DNA from 3 places in the Kitasatospora sp. NPDC032757 genome. Region 3 is predicted to be linked to each of the others. Evidence: predicted binding sites of a transcription regulator. Region 3 holds the regulator's gene; each other region holds the start of a gene.
What was found. The regulator HspR, encoded in region 3, represses chaperone genes until heat shock. The targets are predictions, from matches to a motif close to TTGAGNNNNNNNNNCTCAA.
Positions count from the first base shown of each region.

Region 1: lon (endopeptidase La) is a predicted target of HspR. The motif match lies at 3,086-3,104, and genes of this name have one in related genera.
Region 2: dnaK (molecular chaperone DnaK) is a predicted target of HspR. The motif match lies at 3,092-3,110, and genes of this name have one in related genera.

Region 1 covers NZ_JBVINN010000004.1:289,286-294,628, forward strand. The annotation lists gene ACZ5WK_RS08960 (sensor histidine kinase) at 1-808, opposite strand, end outside; gene ACZ5WK_RS08965 (response regulator transcription factor) at 905-1,642, opposite strand; gene ACZ5WK_RS08970 (rhomboid-like protein) at 2,202-2,972, shown strand; gene lon (endopeptidase La) at 3,127-5,343, shown strand, end outside.
Region 2 covers NZ_JBVINN010000006.1:130,117-135,459, forward strand. The annotation lists gene ACZ5WK_RS11450 (hypothetical protein) at 188-1,087, opposite strand; gene dnaK (molecular chaperone DnaK) at 1,164-3,050, opposite strand; gene ACZ5WK_RS11460 (DegT/DnrJ/EryC1/StrS family aminotransferase) at 3,535-4,659, shown strand; gene ACZ5WK_RS11465 (NAD-dependent epimerase/dehydratase family protein) at 4,727-5,343, shown strand, end outside.
Region 3 covers NZ_JBVINN010000016.1:47,502-52,844, reverse strand. The annotation lists gene grpE (nucleotide exchange factor GrpE) at 1-583, shown strand, start outside; gene dnaJ (molecular chaperone DnaJ) at 870-2,027, shown strand; gene ACZ5WK_RS19445 (heat shock protein transcriptional repressor HspR) at 2,035-2,568, shown strand; gene ACZ5WK_RS19440 (helix-turn-helix domain-containing protein) at 2,772-3,770, shown strand; gene ACZ5WK_RS19435 (hypothetical protein) at 3,903-4,103, opposite strand; gene ACZ5WK_RS19430 (hypothetical protein) at 4,454-5,080, shown strand; gene ACZ5WK_RS19425 (LuxR C-terminal-related transcriptional regulator) at 5,103-5,343, opposite strand, start outside.

The DNA of each region.
Region 1 (5,343 bases), on a different contig from region 3:
CGACCACCTGGTGGAGCCGTTCGGGGTCCGCCACGCCGGTCAGGCCGGCCGGGCTGACCTCCAGCGCCAGGCGGACGTCCCCGCGCCGGGAGAACGCCCCGCCGGCCGTCGCGCCGTCCACGGTGACCCCGCGCAGCACGCCGTCCAGGAACTCGCGCACCTCGAAGGGCCGGGCGTCCAGGTCGACCACGCCGTCGTCGATCTTGGAGAGGTCGAGCAGGTGGGTGACCAGCCGGCCGAGCCGTTCGGTCTGCTCCAGTGCGGCACCCAGGGTCGCCGGGTTCGGCTGGACCACGCCGTCGACCACGTTCTCCAGGACGGCGCGCAGCGCGGCGATGGGCGTGCGCAGCTCGTGGGAGACGTTGGCGACCAGCTCGCGGCGGTGGCGGTCGGCGGCCTCCAGATCGGCCGCCATGTGGTTGAAGGTGGCCGCCAGCTCGCCGATCTCGTCGCGCGAGTTCACCTCGACCCGGCGGCTGTAGTCGCCGGAGGCCATCGCGCGGGCGGCGGCGGTCATGTCGCGCAGCGGGGCGGTCAACCCGTGTGCGAGGAACTGCATGAAGAGCAGTGACGCGATCATCGAGAAGATCATGATGATCCGGATCTGCGTCTCGGAGCGGATCGCCACGACCACCATGCCGGTGGCCAGGAAGACCGAGACGATCACCAGGAGGGCGAGTTTGCCCTTGATCGAGCGGACCGGGTCGAGCGGCCGGATGTCGGCCCAGACCCGGTGGGCGGCGCGGGCGGCCAGTGTGGGCCGCCGGGTGCCGTCGGTGTCCCCGTTGCGTTGCTGTGGAAAGGTCATTGGTCCCCTGTGATCCCCCGCGTGCTGTGATCCCTCAGGTGGCCGCAGGGCGGTTCGGGACACGGGCCCCCCGGAGGCCCGTCGCCCGAGGCGCCGCTACGAGAGCGGAGCTTCCAGCGCGTATCCGACGCCGTGGACGGTGCGGATCCAGCTGGCGCCGATCTTCCGGCGCAGCGCCTTGACATGGCTGTCGACGGTGCGGGTGCCGGACGCGTCCGTCCAGTCCCACACCTCGGCCAGCAGCTGCTCGCGGGTGAGGACCGCGCGCGGCTGGGCGGCCAGGCAGGCGAGCAGGTCGAACTCGGTCGGCGTCAGGTGGACGTCGCCCGAGGCCAGCCGGACCCGGCGCTGCACGTGGTCGATCTCCAGCTCGCCGAAGCGCAGCGAGCCGAGCGCCGGTGTGCGGGCCGCCTGCTGGGCGCGCTCGACGCGGCGCAGCAGCACGTTGACCCGGGCCGCCAGCTCGCGCATGGAGAAGGGCTTGGTCATGTAGTCGTCGGCACCGACGCCGAGGCCGACCAGGAGGTCCGTCTCGTCGTCGCGCGCGGTCAGCATCAGGACCGGTACCGGGCGTTGGGCCTGGATCCGGCGGCACACCTCGAGGCCGTCGAATCCGGGCAGCATGATGTCGAGCACGACCAGGTCGGGCTGCCAGGTGTGGAACCCGTCGACGGCACCGGGGCCGTCGTGGGCCACGGCGACCTTGAAGCCCTCCGCGCCCAGCCGGGCCGCGATCGACTCGGCGATCGTGGGCTCGTCCTCCACCACCAGCACTCTGCGCTGGCTGCTCACCGTGCCGCCGCTGTTCTGGTTGTCCTGCTGAATTTCTGTCACGGTCACGCCACCGCCCCCAGGGCTGCGGGCCGGCCACCTGTGGGGATGGCGGGGCTCCGCTCGTAGTCTTGTTCCGTCGTGGACTGTGCCGGGTCCGCCGTCCCGTTCGTGCGTGCGGGGACCGGAGGGCAGGTGTGGACTGCCCACCGTTTCCGCACACTTCGCAGCGTACGGACCGCGGGTGGTTTCCGGCAGGTGGACCGGACATTTCCGGCCCGTGGAGCGGCTGTCGGGCCGCCCTCGGACCCACTCGGGAGTGGGCACGGGCCGATACCTTACCCGGCGATTTTTCACTCTGTGACGGTACGTATGCACACTTGTTGACGCCGAGCCGCCGGTCAGAGCCGCTACTCGTGCGTAAACAGAGGGAAGGTCTGGACCAAAGTCCCGGGTTCCGGCCATCCGGCCGTTCCCCGGTCTTCACGGGGTTTTCCCAGCGGACTCCCAGAACCGCGACGTACCGTGGTCACGACAAGATTCACGGGGGTGGGATTTCCGGCGCGCGCCGGTACGTTGGGCACCGACGGGGCCGGTTGCTGCGGGTCGGAGCGGAGGCGGCATGGCGGGGCTGCGGGAGGGTGCCGGACGGGCCGGACCGCCCTACGGGATGCTGCGGTACGGGTTGCGGGCCGGAGTTGCCGGCTGGCTGCTGGCCCGGGTGCCGACGCCCCGGCGCAACCCCTTCGCGCTCGGCTATCTCGCGGTGGTCGGAGCCACCACCACCTTCGCCAAGGTCGCCGACCCGGACCTCGTGCTGCGGCTGCAGGAGGCGTCCAGCTCGGACGGCCACAACCTGATGCACCACCCGCTGCGTGCGCTGCTGTTCAGCGGTTTCTGGGTGGCCGGGACGATCTGGATGCCGTACCTCTGGGCCTTCGCCTTCACCGTCGCGCCGCTGGAACGGCGGGTCGGGCCGGGCCGGGCGGCGGCCGTCTTCGCCGTCGGGCACATCGCCGCCACGCTGCTCTCCCAGTCGGTGGTGATCGCCGCCGTGGCCGCCGGGCGGCTGGAGTCCGGGGCGCTGGACAGCCTGGACATCGGCGTCAGCTACGGCGTGCTGGCCAGCCTCGGCGCGCTGGCCGGGCTGCTGTCGCCGCGCGGGCGGCTGCTGGCGCTCGGGGTGGCGGGTGCGCTGATCGCCGAGCAGATCGCCGGTGACCGGGACCTGGTGACCGGGGTCGGCCACCCGGCGGCGCTGCTGGCCGGGGTGGCGCTCTGGCGTCTGCTGCGACGCACTCCTGACCGCCGCTCGCGCCGCCCCGAGCCGGCCGGGCCGGCCCCGGCGTCCGCCCCGCCCTCCCGCGGGGCCGCCCTGCTCGACCGGATGTGACGTCTCCCGGGCGTTTTTGACAGGCCCGCCCGATGCCTTCCCGCCGCTCCGGACCGGCGCCCTTGTTCGCTCATGGCGAACGACGGGCCGGGAACATCCGGCGCTCGCCAAACCTTAGTCAGGTCAACTCAACTTCGCTGACTGGGGAGAGATCATGGCATCGACGTCCACACCGCTCACCCTGCCCGTGCTGCCGCTCGACGACGAGGTCGTGCTCCCGGGCATGGTCGTCCCGTTGGACCTCAAGGACACCGAGGTGCGGGCCGCGGTCGAGGCCGCGCGGGCCGCGGCCACCGGCACCGGCAAGCCCCAGGTCCTCCTGGTCCCGCGGGTGGACGGCTCGTACGCGGCGGTCGGCACCCTCGCCACCGTCGAGCAGGTCGGCCGGCTGGCCGACGGCCCCGACTCCGTCGGGGGGCCGGCGGCGCTGGTGCGCGCCGTGCGCCGGGTCCGGATCGGCGTCGGCACCACCGGGCCCGGCGCCGCCCTCTGGGTGGAGACCACGCCGTTCCGGGAGTCCTCGGTCGGCACCCCGGTGGCCGGGCGCGCCGCCGAGCTGGTCAAGGAGTACAAGTCGCTCTCCACCCAGTGGCTGCGCAGGCGCGGCGCCTGGCAGATCGTCGACCGGGTGGCCCAGACCGAGGGCGTCGGCGAGCTGGCCGACAACATCGGCTACGCGTCCTTCGCCACCGCCGAGCAGAAGCTCAAGGTGCTGCTGGAGGCCGACCAGGTGGCCCGCCTGGAGTACGCGCTGACGCTGCTGCGCGACCACCTCGCCGAGGAGGAGGTCAACGACACCATCCGCAAGGACGTCGAGGAGGGCGTGGCCAAGCAGCAGAAGGAGTTCCTGCTCAGGCGGCAGCTGGAGGCCGTCCGCAAGGAACTGGCCGAGCTGAACGGCGACCCGGCCGACGAGGAGGGCGACTACCGCGCCCGGGTCGAGGCGGCCGACCTCCCCGAGAAGGTCCGCGAGGCGGCCCTCAAGGAGGTCGACAAGCTGGAGCGGGCGTCCGACCAGTCGCCCGAGGGCTCCTGGATCCGGACGTGGCTGGACACCGTCCTGGAGCTGCCCTGGAACGAGCGGACCGAGGACGCCTACGACATCGCCGGCGCCCGTGCCGTCCTGGACGCCGACCACTCCGGCCTGGCCGACGTCAAGGACCGCATCGTCGAGTACCTCGCCGTGCGCAAGCGCCGGGCCGAGCAGGGGCTCGGCCTGGTGGGAGGCCGGCGCGGAGGCGCGGTGCTGGCGCTGGTCGGCCCGCCCGGCGTCGGCAAGACCTCGCTCGGCGAGTCGGTGGCCCGCGCCATGGGCCGCAAGTTCGTCCGGGTGGCGCTCGGCGGCGTCCGGGACGAAGCGGAGATCCGCGGCCACCGGCGCACCTACGTCGGCGCGCTCCCCGGTCGGCTGGTCCGGGCCGTCAAGGAGGCCGGCTCGATGAACCCGGTCGTCCTGCTGGACGAGATCGACAAGGTCGGCTCCGACTACCGGGGCGACCCGGCGGCCGCCCTGCTGGAGGTGCTGGACCCGGCCCAGAACCACACCTTCCGCGACCACTACCTGGAGGTCGAGCTGGACCTCTCCGACGTGGTCTTCCTCGCCACCGCCAACGTGCTGGAGGCCATCCCCGAGCCGCTGCTCGACCGGATGGAGCTGGTCCGCCTGGACGGCTACACCGAGGACGAGAAGGTCGTCATCGCCCGCGACCACCTGCTCCCGCGCCAGCTGGAGAAGGCCGGCCTGAAGGGCGAGGAGGTCGCGGTCGACGAGGAGGCGCTGCGCCGGCTGGCCGGCGAGTACACCCGTGAGGCGGGCGTCCGGAACCTGGAGCGCTCGATCGCGCGGGTGCTGCGCAAGGTCGCCGCGCAGAGCGAGCTGGGCGAGCGCGAGCTGCCCGCCGCGATCGGCGCCGACGATCTGCGCGCCCTGATCGGCCGGCCGCACCACGTCCCCGAGGCGGCCCAGGAGCCGGCCGAGCGGCGCACCGCCGTCCCCGGTGTGGCGACGGGCCTCGCGGTGACGGGCGCCGGCGGCGACGTCCTCTACATCGAGGCCTCGCTCGCCGACGCCGAGACCGGCGGCACCGGGCTCACCCTGACGGGGCAGCTGGGCGACGTGATGAAGGAGTCCGCGCACATCGCGCTCTCCTTCCTCCGCTCGCGCGGCGCCGAGCTGGAGCTGCCGGTCACCTCGCTGCGGGACCGCGGCGTGCACCTGCACGTCCCCGCCGGGGCCGTCCCCAAGGACGGGCCGAGCGCCGGCATCACCATGACGACCGCGCTGGCCTCGCTGCTCTCCGGCCGCAAGGTGCGCACCGACGTGGCGATGACGGGTGAGGTGTCGCTGACCGGGCGGGTGCTGCCGATCGGC
Region 2 (5,343 bases), on a different contig from region 3:
GACCACCCACCCTTCGGCCAGGCGGAGGCCTCCGGCGCCACGCGGAACCGGACGGGCGATCGCCCTCCGGCCACCGGGGGCGGGGCCCCTGCACGGCGGCGCACCCCGGCCTGACGACCGCCGACACTACCCGTACTCCCGCCGCACGGCCGGGTGGGCCGGCGCCTGCCGGGAGGAGGCACGCCGCTCACTCCTCGCCGGCGGGGAGGATCCAGTCGAAGGGCGTCAGCTCCGTCTCCCAGGGGGCCAGAGCGGCCAGGTCGGCGGCGGCTTCGGGTGTCCGGAGCAGGCAGCGGTGGCGGAGCAGTTCGCGGCGCTCGCGGGGTGTCAGCAGCCGCTCCTCCGGGCTGAGGTTCTCCGGGTGGTCCAGGCTGAGTACCGTGCTGCCGTCGATCGGGCGGTCACCGTCCACGTTGAGCCGGTCGCCGGACGAGGTCCGGTAGTCGAGCCGGAGGCCGGTCGCCCACTGCGAGTTGCCGCCCCAGCCCTGGGAGAGGTCGACGGTCGGCCGGTGACGGCGCCGGAAGCCCCAGTACAGCGGCGAGCGGTCGGCCACACCACGCTGCGCATGCTCGGCGCCGGCCCGGACCCGGACGCCCGCGCGGCCGAACACGAGGTCGCCGAGCATCAGGCCCGGCCAGAGCACTCCGGTGACCTCGATCGGCGAGCGGGGGTCGTCGGCCTGCTCGACCTCGACGATCTCGTGCAGGACGGGGTCGAACCCGCGCCCCGCCCCGGCCCCGGCCGGTGTCATGCCGAGGGCGCCGAACAGCCCGAGGTACTCGTGGTCCGGGAACGCCGGCCTCGGTATGGCGTCGTCCACCGCATCGCGGGAGGGCTGCCGGCGGAGCAGCAGGATGTCGCTCACCCGGCTCAGGGCGTAGAGCTGCCGCTGCAGACTCAGGACGCTGTCGTCGGTGCGGTGGGCCGTCCACCACCCGCTGCACTCGGCCGCCACCGCGAGCGAGGTGCGGTAGCCGCCCTGGGCACGGTCCAGCCACGGGGTGACGACCTCCCCGTACGCATCCGTGCCCTCGTGTCCCAGCAGTCCTTCGTAGAGCTCACGCGCTCCCACCCTGTTCCCCATGGGCCGGACTCTATGCGAAGGCCGGCGGGCCGCGGCCGGCCGTTCCGGACGAGGAGAGGCCCGGCATCCGACCGGCTCAGCCGCCCGGGCGCCCGGGCCTGTCCTCGTCCACGATCTCGGCGTCGACGACCTCCTCCTCGCCGCCCGGCGCGCCCTCGGAGCCGCCCGCCGGGCCGTCCGAGGCGCCCTCCGCGGGCCGGGTGCCGGAGCCGGACGAGGCCTGGGAGTAGATGGCCGTGCCGATCTTCTGAGCGACGAGGGCCGCCCGCTCCAGCGAGATCCGGACGGCAGCGGTGTCCTCGCCCTTGAGCTTCTCCTTGAGGTCGGCGAGCGCCGCCTCCACCTCGGTCCTGACCTCGCCGGGGACCTTCTCGGGGTTGTCGGCGAGGAGCCGCTCGGTCGAGTAGACGAGCTGCTCGGCCTGGTTGCGGGTCTCCGCGGCCTCCCTGCGCTGCCGGTCATCCTCGGCGTGCTGCTCGGCGTCCCGCATCATCCGCTGGATGTCGTCCTTCGGCAGCGAGGAGCCGCCGGTGACGGTCATCTTCTGCTCGCGGCCGGTACCGAGGTCCTTCGCGCCGACGTGCATGATGCCGTTGGCGTCGATGTCGAAGGTGACCTCGATCTGGGGCAGGCCCCTGGGCGCGGGCGGCAGGCCGGTCAGCTCGAACATGCCGAGCCGCTTGTTGTACGACGCGATCTCGCGCTCGCCCTGGAAGACCTGGATCTGCACGGACGGCTGGTTGTCCTCGGCCGTGGTGAAGATCTCCGAGCGCTTGGTCGGAATGGTCGTGTTGCGCTCGATCAGCCTGGTCATGATGCCGCCCTTGGTCTCGATGCCGAGGGACAGCGGGGTGACGTCGAGCAGCAGGACGTCCTTGACCTCGCCCTTCAGCACACCGGCCTGGAGCGAGGCGCCGACCGCCACCACCTCGTCCGGGTTGACGCCCTTGTGCGGGTCCTTCCCGGTGAGCGACCTGACCAGCTCGGTGACGGCCGGCATCCGGGTCGAGCCGCCGACCAGGATGACGTGGTCGATGTCGGACACCTGGATCCCGGCGTCCTGCACCGCCTGATGGAACGGGCCCTTGCACCGCTCCAGCAGGTCGGCGGTGAGCTGCTCGAACTGGGCGCGGGTGAGTTTCTCCTCCAGGTGCAGCGGACCGTCGGCGGAGGCGCTGACGTAGGGCAGGTTGATGCTGGTCTCACTCGCCGAGGAGAGTTCGATCTTGGCCTTCTCGGCGGCCTCGCGCAGCCGCTGCGCGGCCATCTTGTCCTTGGCGAGATCGATCCCGTAGCCGTTCCTGAACTGCTGCACCAGGTGGTCCACGACCTTCTGGTCCCAGTCGTCGCCGCCGAGACGGGTGTCGCCGTTGGTGGACTTCACCTCGACCACCCCGTCGCCGATCTCCAGCAGCGAGACGTCGAAGGTGCCGCCGCCGAGGTCGAAGACCAGGATCGTCTGGTCGTTCTCCTTGTCCAGCCCGTACGCGAGCGCCGCCGCGGTCGGCTCGTTGACGATGCGCAGCACCCTCAGACCGGCGATCTCGCCCGCCTCCTTGGTCGCGGTGCGCTGGGAGTCGTTGAAGTACGCCGGAACGGTGACGACGGCGTCGGTCACGTCCTCGCCCAGGTAGGCCTCGGCGTCGCGCTTCAGCTTCTGCAGCACGCGGGCGGAGATCTCCTGCGCGGTGTAGCGCCGGCCGTCCACGTCGCCGGCCTCGGGGAAGCGCCACTGCGCCTCGCCGACGTGCCGTTTCACCGAACGGGCGGTGCGGTCCACGTTGGTCACCGCCTGCCGCTTGGCCACCTCGCCGACCAGCACCTCGCCGGCCTTGGCGAACGCCACCACCGACGGGGTGGTGCGGGCGCCCTCCGCGTTGGGGACGACGGTGGGTTCGCCGCCCTCCAGGACACAGACGACGGAGTTGGTGGTGCCCAGGTCTATCCCGACCGAACGAACCATCGCCGGCCTCCTTCCGCACAGGCCCCGCCGGGCTGCGGGCCTTGAGTCGGGCCAAGTCAATTGTCGCTCCGTCGTGGGCACCCGGCCGCCCCGTTCCGGCCCGGCCGGACCTGCCCGGACCTGGCCGGACCTGGTCGGGCGCCCGGGCCGGGGAAGGCGCCGCGGGCGTCCTCGGACACGTCCGGTGAGTGCTGTGCGCGCAGCGGTGGCGACACCCGGACGGAGTATCCGCGGCCTGCGCAGGGCGACGGAGGGGTCGCCTCCCGGAGCCCTGGGCGGGCGGCCGGGCGCGGGCGAGGGCGGCGGGGCGCGGCGGGCAGGGGCCGCGGATCACCCGGGTGGGCGGTGACGACGGGCCGGGGCCGGGCGGGCGAAGTAGCGTGATGTGCCTGGCCCGACCGTTTTGCCTGGTCTGCCCGGAGATACGTGTTTCCCAGAGATGCATGTCCTATGAAGTGTTCATCCTGTTGCCGGAGGAGGCCCGATGGGCGTTCCAGCCGCTCGCATCGTCTTCGACGAGAGCGACCGTTCGGCCGTCGCGGACGCGGTGACGGAGATCCTTGCCACCGGCGCGCTGACGCTCGGCCCCTGGACCGAGCGGTTCGAGGAGGCCTTCGCGGCCGAGCACGGTGCCACGCACGCCGTCGCCGTCGCCAGCGGCACGGCGGCGCTGGAGATCGTCCTGCGCACCGTCGACGTCCGTGACCGTGACGTGGTCGTCCCGGCCGTCACCTTCTACGCGACCGCCGGAGCCATCCTGCACGCGGGTGGGCGGCCGGTCATCGCCGACGTCGACCCGGCCACCTTCGCCCTCAGCCCCGAGACGCTGGAGGCGGCGCTCACCCCGGACACCGCCGCCGTGGTGCTGGTGCACATCGGCGGGCTGATCACCCCCGAGGTGGACGCCCTGCGCGCGATCTGCGACCGGCGCGGCATCCCGCTGGTGGAGGACGCCGCACACGCCCACGGCTGCAGCTACGACGGGCGCCCCGCCGGGTCGTTCGGCCTGGCCGGCGCCTTCTCGTTCTATCCGACCAAGGTCACCACCAGCGGCGAGGGCGGCATGATCCTCACCGGGTCGGCCGAGCTGCGCGACGAGGCCCGGATCCACCGTGACCAGGGCAAGGGCTCGTTCACCACCAACCACCACATCCGGTTCGGCGCCTCCTGGCGGATGAGCGAGCTGAACGCCGCCGTCGGCACGGTGCACCTGCGGCGGCTCAAGGAGTTCGTCGAGACCAGGCGCCGGGTCGCCCAGCGGTACGACGCGGCGCTCGCCGGGCTCGACGGCCTGCGGCCGATGGCCGAGCCGGCCGGTTCGCGCAGCAACTACTACAAGTACGTGGTGCTGCTGCCGGCGGGCGTCGACCGCGCCGCGTTCAAGCGGGCGGTGGCCGAGGAGCACGCCGTCCGGCTCTCCGGCGAGGTGTACGACCTGCCGCTGCACCTGCAGCCGGTCCTGGCCCCCTACCGACGGGGGCCGCTGCCGGTCGCCGAGGACCTCTGCGCCCGGCAGGTCTGCCTGCCGGTGCACTCCGACATGACCGAGGACGAGACCGACCAGGTGATCGCGGCGGTCACGGCCGTCCACCGGCGGCTCGCGGGATGAGCCCCAGCCGGGAGCACCCCGCCGTCCGGAGAGCCCCGACCCAGCCAGCCGGAGAAGGAGAGAGAACGTGCGCGTAGCTGTCACCGGGGGGTGCGGATTCATCGGCTCACACGTCGTGGACCGGCTGCTGTCGGCCGGGCACGAGGTGCTCGCGGTGGACACCACCGACAAGTACCTCAACCCCGGCGCCGAGCACGCCCGGATCGACATCCTGGACCTGCCCGCGCTCACCGCCGCCCTGGACGGCAGCGAGGTGGTCTTCCACCTCGCCGCGATGGCCGACGTCGAACACGTCGCCGCCGACCCGGTCCGCGCCGTGCGCACCAACATCGACGGCACCGAGGCCGTCCTGGAGGCGGCCCGGCGCAGCGGGCTCAGCCGCACCGTGCTGGCCAGCACCGTCTGGGTCTACGGCGCCGCGCTCGCCGAGGCCGGGATGGACAACGGCGAGCAGGAGCTGGACGAGCACGTGCCGATCGAGCTGGACCACAGCGGGCACCTGTACGTCGCCACCAAGCTCGCCGCCGAGATGCTGGTGCACAGCTACCGGGAGCTTTACGGGGGGCACTTCACCATCCTGCGCTACGGCATCCCGTACGGGCCGCGGATGCGGGACGAGCTGGTGGTCGCCCGGTTCGTGCAGGCGGCACTGGCCGGACGGCCGATCACCATCGCGGGGGACGG
Region 3 (5,343 bases):
CTCCGCCGCCGAGGAGGCCGTGATCAAGGCCGCCGAGGAGGCCGCCGCGGCCGGTGACAGCACCGACGGCGCGGGCGACGCGGCCGCGGCCAAGCGCGAGCTGGCCGAGCGGACGGCGGACCTCCAGCGCCTTCAGGCCGAGTACCAGAACTACCGCAAGCGGGTCGAGCGCGACCGTCTGACGGTCCGTGAGATCGCCGTCTCCAACATCCTGGAGTCGCTGATCCCGGTCCTGGACGACATCGGCCGGGCCCGCGAGCACGGCGAGGTGACGGGCGGCTTCAAGTCCGTCGCCGAGTCCCTGGAGACGGTCGTGGCCAAGCTGGGCCTCCAGCAGTTCGGCAAGGAGGGCGAGCCCTTCGACCCGACCATGCACGAGGCGCTGATGCACAGCTACTCCTCGGACGTCACCGAGGACACCTGTGTCCAGATCCTCCAGCCCGGCTACCGGATCGGCGAGCGGATCATCCGCCCGGCGATGGTGGCGGTCGCGGAGCCCCAGCCGGGCACCCAGACCACCGCCGCGCCCGACGCCGACAAGGCCGAGGACGCCGACAAGGCAGACGGTGGCTCGGAGAGCTGACAACCCGTGCGCTGCGGAGTCGTACGTCGTCCAGTACGACGGCCGGCTCCGCAGCGCCGTCTCCGTTGACAGCACCCTGTCCCTGTCTCTTGACAGCACATTGACTATGGATCGTGGGAGGTGGCGGCAGCCATGAGCCAGCGCAGCGAGCGAATCGACCGGGGGCGCGCGTTCCGCGAAGCGGCTGCCGAGCGAAGCGAGGTGGGCGCATGAGCGAGCGCAGCGAGCGAATCGACCGGGGGCGCGCGTTCCGCGAAGCGGCTGCCGATCGAAGCGAGGTGGGCGCATGAGCGGCAAGGACTACGTGGAGAAGGACTACTACAAGGTCCTCGGCGTGCCCAAGGACGCCTCCGCCACCGAGATCAAGAAGACGTACCGCAAGCTGGCGCGCGAGTTCCACCCCGATGCGAACAAGGGCGACAGCAAGGCCGAAGAGCGCTTCAAGGACATCTCCGAGGCCTATGACGTCCTGTCGGACGAGAAGCGCCGCAAGGAGTACGACGAGGCGCGCACCCTCTTCGCCAACGGCGGCTTCCGCTCCGGCGGCCCCGGCGGCGGCAACTACAGCTTCGACTTCGGCGACCTCTTCAGCGGTAGCCAGGGCGGCGGCGGCGCCGGCGGCGGCGGGATCGGCGACGTCTTCGGCGGCCTCTTCAACCGCGGCGGCCGCCAGCCCCAGCCCCGGCGCGGAGCCGACGTCGAGACCGAGGTGACGCTCTCCTTCGAGGAGGCCGTCGACGGCGCGACCGTCCCGCTCCGGATGACCAGCCAGGCCCCCTGCCGCACCTGCAGCGGCACCGGTGCCAAGGCCGGCACCACCCCCCGGGTCTGTCCCACCTGTGTCGGCGCCGGCACCGTCAGCCGCGGCCAGGGCGCCTTCGCCCTCTCCGAGCCCTGCCGGGACTGCCGCGGCCGGGGCATGATCGTCGACGACCCGTGCCCCGACTGCCACGGCAGCGGCCGGGCCAGCTCCGCCCGCACCATGCAGGTCCGGATCCCGGCCGGCGTCCAGGACGCCCAGCGCATCCGCCTCAAGGGCAAGGGCGCCCAGGGCGAGCGCGGTGGCCAGGCCGGCGACCTCTACGTCACCGTGCACGTCGACACGCACCCCGTCTTCGGGCGCAAGGCCGACAACCTCACCGTGACGGTGCCCGTCACCTTCCCCGAAGCCGCTCTCGGCGGCACCATCGAGGTGCCGACGCTCAACGGCCCCTCGGTGAAGCTCAAGCTGCCCCCCGGCAGTGCCAACGGCCTCACCCTGCGGGCCCGCGGCAAGGGCGCCACCCGCAAGGACGGCACCCGCGGCGACCTCCTGGTCACCGTGGAGGTCGTGGTGCCCCAGCACGTCACCGGCGACGCGCTGACGGCCCTGGAGCAGTACCGCGAGGCCACCGCCTCCGACGACCCACGAGCCGCCCTGTTCCAGGCGGCGAAGGGAGCGTGACGACCAGATGACCCCCGACAGCAGCCCGCTCGGCCCCCTTGGCCCCGGCGGCCCGATCGGCCCCGGCGTGGGCGAAGGCCTCCCCGGCAGCGCCCCGCGCGCCCGCCGGGCCGCCCCGCCCCCGCAGTACGTCCTCACCGAGGACACCCCTGTCTACGTGATCTCGGTCGCCGCCGAGCTCTCCGGCCTGCACCCGCAGACGCTGCGCCAGTACGACCGTCTCGGCCTGGTCTGCCCCGACCGCACCGCCGGCCGCGGCCGCCGCTACTCCGCCCGCGACATCCAGCAGCTGCGCGAGGTCCAGCGCCTCTCCCAGGACGAGGGCATCAACCTGGCCGGCATCAAGCGGATCATCGAGCTGGAGAACCAGGTCACCGCCCTCCAGTCCCGCATCGCCGAGCTCGCCGACTCCCTCGAAGGTGCCGCCACCACCCTCCAGCAGCGCGAGGCCACCATCCACGCCTCCTACCGCCGTGACCTGGTGCCCTACCAGCCGCCCACCCAGTCCAGCGCCCTGGTGGTGTGGCGGCCCAAGCGCTGACTTGCCGAGCCTGGACACGGCCGCCGGTTCCCTCTGGTCGGGGGGGTGCCGGCGGCTGTCCGTTGGTGAGAGGGTGCCAGTCAACAGGTTCGCCACGCAGCAGTGGAAGAATGCCCGATCCTGCATCCGCCTCACGATCTAGGATCGCGGTGAGGTGCCAGTACCACCATGGGGCCAGTTCGGTCATCGAGAAGGAGCCGTGAATGAGCGGGAGGAACGACTCCGGTCCGGATGTTGTCAGCGCGGGCACGCTGTCCGCCGCCGCCCACGATCTCTACCTTTTGATTATCCGCACCCGTGGCCGCATCAACCGCAAAGAAATCCACGACAGCAGCTACGGCCATCTCGGCGAACTGCTCGATATCGGCCTGCTCATTCCCGACACCGATGACCCCCAGGTCCTGGTGGCGGTCGACCCTCAGCAATTGGCCACCAGACTGAGCACCACGTGGCAGCGGCAGGCGCTTGACCTCCTGGCGCGCGCCATAGCCGTCCCGAGCGACCTACAGGGCCTTGCCGAGGCATTCCACCGGCCGGAGTCGACCGGCGGGATCATCGAATACGTGCACGGAAAAGCACTGATCGCCCAACGGATAAACCACGCCGTGACCTCGGCAAAGGAGGAGATACTCGCCGCCCAGCCCGGCGGACCTCGGCCTCCGGAGGTCCTCTCGCGAGCCATCTCCGACGATCTGGGTGATTTGAAGCGCGGCATATCCACGCGCACCATCTACCACCCGAGCACCCGGTACCACGCGCCGACCCGGGACTACGTCGCAAAAATCACCGAGGCGGGAGGCAAGTTCCGCACTCTCGACGAGCCCTACACGCGGCTGATCATCGTCGACCGGCTCCTCGCCGTGATTCCGGTCGCGGAAGACCTCAACGTCGCTGCCTTCATCTACGATCCGGCAGTCATCCACTTCCTCTTCCACGAGGTGTTCGAGCGCAACTGGAACCGCGGCCTCGATTTCACCGGCGGCCGGACCGTTCCACAGCAGGTGGTATCCCGACTGCGGCAGACCATTATCGATCTGCTCCTCGAAGGCACCAACCACCGGGTGATAGCCCGACGTCTCGGCATCAGCGAACGGACACTGGCCCGCCATCTCGCCGAGATGCGCGAGGACTACAACGTCGAATCGCTGTTCCAGCTGGGCTACGCACTCGCGCGCCTGCAGCACGAGTCCCACGACGGCTAGCCCCCGCCGCGCCGCATCCGGCGACAGCACGAGCCCCCGCCGGCTGCCGGCCGCGGGTACTCCTCACCCGTGCCGCATCGCCCGGCCCACAGTCACCACATCACAGGATTCGCCACAAGCCGGGCGAAACTGTCATGTCCACTGGTGGTCATTCTCCAAAAAGCTGAGCGACGCCTGGGCCGACTGGTCATTGGAATCGACTCCGGTGACCGATCGATTGACATGGACAGAACTATCGGCATCATGTCCACTGACGCCAATGCCGAGCACGGCAACGAAGCCAACGGATATCGCCACCATGGCCGCACTGGCGACCTGACGCAGACGAGACATGCACACCCCAATCTCTCGTGGCATGTCCGATCGAAAGCGCATACGACATGCCATCAAACGCTCAGATGGTGCCACATAGAGCTTGCGACTGTCACGGACGAACTCATGCAGAGGGTGGCATCTCTGTGCCATGCAGACGGATGACACTGTGCGTCAGTGGACTGCCGGCTCTGCTCGGTGGACGATCAACTCACGCCCTCCTCACCTCAACGCCGGATCCTCCCGTTCGGCGCCGGTATCACTGGGCGGCGAAACAACGATAAATCGGCCCAAATTCTCTGAGCAGCAACCTCCACGCCACGCGTCGGCCGTGATGCAGCCACCACCGACGCCCTCCCCCGGAGTCGACAATGACCGAGCCCTACCTGCGTCACCACGACAGCCAGGCCCCCGAGGGCCGGCGTGCACGAGTCTTCCTGGCCGCGCCGTTGATGCGACTGACCGGGCCGGCCGACAGTGTGGTGACCCTGGCCAGCCGGACGCGACTGACGACGCTTCGCACCACGCTCCTGCGCAGCGGTGCCGCCGTGTACAGCGCGCACCACAGCGACGCCTGGACCGTCGCCGGCCGGGCCCCCGAGCCGCGGGTGCCGTCGGACTTCCGGGCCCTGCAGTCCGCCGACCTGGTCTTCGCGTACGTCGGCGCGCCGTTGTCCGCCGGGGTGAGCCTCGAGCTGGGGTGGGCGTCGGCGCTGCGCAAGCCGATCGTCCTGCTGGTGGACGAGGCGATCACGCACAACCCGCTGATCGCCACCATCGAGCAGGTCGCCCCCGTGCTGCCGCTCGTCTTCGACGACACCTGGTCGCAGGAGGCCCTCCACCACACCGTGGAGACGGCCCTCGACTGGGCCGGCATGGCGCTCTCCCTGCGCGAGGGCTTCTGGACCGCCCCCGGCGAGCAGTTCACCGTCCCCCGCCAGCAGCCCCCGGCCGTCGGCCCGACCGGCTACTGGCCGAGCAACGCCGCCACCGGCTGACCTCGGCTCGCCGCCCGGCCGCTCACGCATCGGACTCCCGCGTCCGGGCTCCCCGCATCTGCCACCCCAGCTGGAACAGGGTCTCCGCGTCGTACAGCTCCCGCAGCCGCGCGATGTGGCCGGCCACCGTACGCTCGCTGAGGCCCAGGCGGCCGGCGATCACCCGCTGGGTCAGCCCCTGGGAGAGCAGGCGGCCGACCTGATCGTGGACGGCGGGCTCGGCCGGCCCGGCAACCAGGCCGGCCCAGTTCACCCCGTCCGCC